2 regions of the Streptomyces profundus genome follow, and region 2 is predicted to be linked to the other one. Evidence: predicted binding sites of a transcription regulator. Region 2 holds the regulator's gene; the other holds the start of a gene.
The links. Region 2 encodes HspR, which represses chaperone genes until heat shock. Its sites were predicted from a motif close to TTGAGNNNNNNNNNCTCAA; they were not measured.

Region 1 (2,454 bases), 2.8 Mb from region 2:
TTCGACAGACAGGGCCAACTGTGCCCCGGATGGTCCTCGGGAACCGGCTGCGCGCCCTGCGGGAGGCCCAGGGCATCACCGGCGCGGACGCGGGGCGCCGCATCCGGGGGTCGCACTCCAAGATCAGCCGCCTGGAGATGGGGAGAACCGGCTTCAAGGCGCGCGATGTCCTCGACCTGCTCACCTACTACGGCGTCGCCGACGAGGCGGAGCGCGTCACCCTGCTGGCCCTGGCCCGCCAGTCCAACACCCACGGGTGGTGGCAGTTCTACCACGACATCGTCCCCAGCTGGTTGAACGTCTATCTCGGCCTTGAGCAGACCGCGACCGTGATCAGGGGCTACGAGCTGCAGTTCGTCCCCGGCCTGTTGCAGACCGAGGAGTACGCCCGCGCGGTGATGTCCCTGGTGCCCGACGAGGAGGAGCGCCTTGAGCGCCGGGTACGGCTGCGGATGGCCAGGCAGCAGGTGCTGCGCCGGCCCCAGCCGCCGTTCCTGTGGGTGGTCATCGACGAGACGGCGCTGCGCCGCTCGATGGGCGGCCGTGGGCTGATGCGCCGGCAGCTGGAGTATCTGCTGGAGGTCTCCCGGCTGTCGCATGTCACCGTGCAGGTGGTCCCGTTCACGGCCGGGGCGCACTCGGCGATCGCGGGCCCGGTGACGCTGCTGCGCCCGCCGGGCGGTGAGCTGTCGGACGTCGTCTATCTGGAGCAGCTCACCGGCGGCGCCTACCCGGACAAGCCGTCCGAGGTCGAGCAGTATCGCCATGTGATGAACCGCCTTTCCGTCGAGGCGCTGCCGCCCGCCGCGACCACGGACTTCCTGTTCGACGCGCTGCGCGAGCTGTGACGCCCCGGCGCGTCAGTGGCGCCCACGCGTGCTGTCGGACGCGCCGCCGAAGAGGCGGGCGATCGCCCGGAAGGGCAGAGTGACGAGGGTGGCGATGGCGCCGCCCACCATGCGCAGCAGATCGGCGATGGCGCGGAACATGGGTTCTCTCCTCCGATAGGTCTTCGTCGGTCCCTTGCTGGTCCCTTGCTGACTCCTTGGCGATCCTTTGGCGATCGCCGGTTGTCCTGAGCTGTCTCGGATGTCCGAACCATCCGTGCCGAAACGGGCGCTCCCGTTTCGTTGATCGCCCACAGCGAACACGTCCTGGCGTCGGGAACATCCGGACGGGTCTCCAGCATTGAGTCGGCATAGCTCAATTTGCCTGCCAAGGGAGACGTCATGGAAGCATCGTTCGACGTACTCACTCTCCCGGTGTTGCCGTTGGAGAACGAGGTCGTACTGCCCGGCATGGTGGTGCCGCTCGAACTCTCCGACGCCGAGGTGCGCGCCGCGGTCGAGGCGGCGCAGGCCGCCGCGCCCCGGGGGGAGAAGCCGCGTGTGCTGCTGGTGCCGCGGATCGACGGGAACTACCCGGCCATCGGCGTCGAGGGCCGGGTGGAGCAGGTCGGCCGGCTGGCCGACGGCGACCCCGGCGCCCTGGTGCGCGGCATCCGCCGGGTGCGGGTGGGCACCGGCACCACCGGCCCTGGGCGGGCGCTGTGGGTGGAGGTCGGCCCGGTGGCGGAGCCGGTGCCCGACCCGCTGCCGGGCGCCGTCGCCGAGCTGGTCAAGGAGTACCGCGCGCTGAGCACCAGCTGGCTGCGGAAGCGCGGCGCCTGGCAGGTGGTGGACCGGGTGGCGGGCATCGACGAGGTCGGCGCCCTCGCTGACAACGCCGGATATCTCCCCTTCCTCGGCGCCGAACAGCGCCGCACCCTGCTGGAGACGCTGGACCCGGTGGAGCGGCTGCGGCAGGCCACGGCCTGGCTGAGCGAGCACCTGGCGGAGGAGGAGGTCACCGAGTCCATCGCCAAGGACGTCCAGGACGGCGTGGAGAAGCAGCAGCGCGAGTTCCTGCTCCGCCGCCAACTGGCGGCCGTCCGCAAGGAGTTGGCCGAGCTGAACGGGGAGGCGGAGGACGAGGGCGACGACTACCGGGCCCGCGTCGAGGCCGCCGACCTGCCCGAGCGGGTCCGCGAGGCCGCGCTCAAGGAGGTCGACAAGCTGGAGCGCGCCTCCGAGGCCAGCCCCGAGGGCGGCTGGATCCGCACCTGGCTGGACACCGTGCTCGAACTGCCGTGGCACGAGCGCACCGACGACGCCTACGACATCGCGGGCGCGCGGGCCGTGCTGGACGCCGACCACGCCGGTCTCGCCGACGTCAAGGAGCGGATCACGGAGTATCTGGCCGTGCGCAAGCGGCGCGAGGAGCGCGGTCTCAAGGTGGTCGGCGGCCGGCGCGGCGGCGCGGTGCTGGCCCTGGTGGGGCCGCCCGGCGTCGGCAAGACCTCGCTGGGGGAGAGCGTCGCGCGCGCCATGGGGCGGAAGTTCGTCCGGGTGGCCCTCGGCGGCGTCCACGACGAGGCGGAGATCAGGGGCCACCGGCGCACCTATGTGGGCGCGC
Region 2 (2,454 bases):
CGGGACGCCACCGAGGCGGAGATCAAGAAGGCGTACCGCAAGCTGGCCCGGGAGAACCACCCGGACGCCAACGAGGGGGACGCCAAGGCGGAGGACCGTTTCAAGGACGTCTCCGAGGCCTATGACGTGCTCGGTGACGCCAAGCGGCGCAAGGAGTACGACGAGGCGCGGGCCCTGTTCGGCAACGGCGGGTTCCGCGCCGGCGGGCCCGGCGGGGCCGGCCAGTTCAACTTCGACCTGGGGGACCTCTTCGGCGGTGCCCCGGGCCAGCAGGGGCCTGGCGGTCCCGGCGGTGCTGGCGCTCCCGGTGGGCCTGGCGGCGCGGCCGGCGGCTTCGGCGGCGGGCTCGGGGACGTGTTCGGCGGCCTCTTCAACCGGGGCGGCGCCCCGGGCGCGCGCACCCAGCCGAGGCGTGGCCAGGACATCGAGTCCGAGGTCACGCTCAGCTTCACCGAGGCCGTCTCGGGCGCCACGGTCCCGCTGCGGATGTCGTCGAGTGCCGCCTGCAAGACGTGTTCCGGCACCGGCGACAAGAACGGCACACCTCGGGTGTGCCCGACGTGTGTCGGCACCGGGCAGGTCAGCCGGGGTGGCGGCGGCGGGTTCTCGCTCACCGACCCCTGCGTCGACTGCCGGGGGCGGGGCCTGATCGCTCAGGACCCGTGCCAGGTCTGCCGGGGCAGCGGCCGGGCCACCAGCTCCCGCACCATGCAGGTGCGGATCCCTCCGGGCGTCGACGACGGGCAGCGCATTCGGCTGCGCGGCAAGGGCGCCCCGGGCGAGCGCGGCGGTCCGCACGGTGACCTCTATGTGGTGGTGCACGTGGGCGGCCACTCGGTCTTCGGCCGGCGTGGCGACAATCTGACCATCACGGTGCCGGTGACCTTCCCAGAAGCGGCGCTCGGTGGTGAGATCAAGGTGCCCACGCTCGGTGGCCCACCGGTCACGCTCAAGCTGCCACCCGGCACTCCGGGCGGGCGCACCATGCGCGCCCGGGGCAAGGGCGCGGTCCGCAAGGACGGCACCCGAGGCGACCTCCTGGTCACCATCGAGATCGCCGTGCCGAGCGACATGGGGGAGAAGGCCCGAAAGGCCCTCGGCGAGTATCGCGCGGCGGCCGACGGGGAAGACCCTCGGGCGGGCCTGTTCGAGGCCGCGAAGGGAGAGTAACGAGATGGACGGCCGGTACGGACAGAGCAGTAACCCCTACGAACTCACCGACGACTCGCCGGTCTACGTCATCTCGGTCGCGGCGCAGCTCTCCGGGCTGCATCCGCAGACGCTGCGTCAGTACGACCGGCTCGGCCTGGTCTGCCCCGACCGGGCGGCCGGTCGGGGCCGCCGGTACTCGGCGCGCGATATCCAGCTGTTGCGCCAGGTCCAGCGGCTCTCCCAGGACGAGGGGATCAACCTCGCGGGGATCAAGCGGATCATCGAGCTGGAGACGCAGGTCGCCGCGCTTCAGGCGCGGGTGGTCGAGTTGCAGCAGGCGGTTGAGGGCGCGGCGGTCGCCATGCGGCAGCGGGAGGCGCAGGTGCATGCCTCCTACCGCCGCGATCTGGTGCCGTACCAGGACGTCAGCCAGTCCTCGGCGTTGGTCGTCTGGCGCCCGGACCGCCGTCGCTGAGCCCGAGGCCGGGCTGGCCCGAACGGGCTCTTCCCACCCGCCCGCCCCTCCAACGGACGGGCGGGTGCCGTGCTGCCGGGGGCGGTCCTGTCGGCCTTCCGGCCCCGGCGTTGCCGCTGTGCCGGGCTCCCCGCCGGAGGCCAGGGCGCGCCTCGACTGGTCCGGGGGCCGTGATGCCTCACACCACCGGCGCCGACCCGGGGCCGTTGGAGGCGACCAGCCCAGGACTCCTCCACGGCCCGCCGCGCCGGGTCTGGTCGGGACGGGCCGGGTCGGGAGGCCCTGGCGTCCGGGCATCCGGCCTGCCTCCGTTTCGGCCTGTCGGCCTGCGGGCTGCGGGGCCTGCCACCCACCCTCCCGGCCGCCCGGCCTGCCAGCGTTTCGGCCTGCCGGCCTGCCGGCTGCGGGGCCTGCCACCCACCCTCCCCGCCGCCCGGCCTGCCAGCGTTCTGGCCTCGCCTGCCTCGCCGGTCTCCCGCCCTGCTGCCTTGCCGGCCTCCCGGCGTTCCGGCTTCCCGGCCGTCCGCCCTGCCGGCTTGCCGGGCGTCCGCCCTGCTGGCCTTCCCGGCTTCCCGGTCTCCTTGCTTCCCGGCTTCCCGGCTTCCCGGCTTTCCGGCCGTCCGCCCTGCCGGCCTCCTGGCCCTGCTGACCTTGCCGGTCTCCCGGTTTCCCCGGCCCCTGGCCTGCCAGCGTTCTGGCCTCGCCGGTCTCCCGGCGTTCCGGCTTCCCGGCGTCTCGGCCGGCCGCCCTCCCGCCCTGCCGGGCGTTCCGGCGTCCCGGTCTCCCGGCGTTCCGGCTTCCCGCCCTCCCCGCCCTCCCAGCCGTCC

Region 1: the regulator HspR is predicted to act here: its motif matches at 1,189-1,207, upstream of lon (endopeptidase La).

The regions. Positions count from the first base shown of each region.
Region 1 is NZ_CP082362.1:5,795,207-5,797,660, forward strand. It holds gene K4G22_RS25520 (helix-turn-helix domain-containing protein) at 30-848, shown strand; gene K4G22_RS31710 (LPFR motif small protein) at 861-989, opposite strand; gene lon (endopeptidase La) at 1,230-2,454, shown strand, end outside.
Region 2 is NZ_CP082362.1:3,016,048-3,018,501, reverse strand. It holds gene dnaJ (molecular chaperone DnaJ) at 1-1,170, shown strand, start outside; gene K4G22_RS13210 (heat shock protein transcriptional repressor HspR) at 1,175-1,627, shown strand.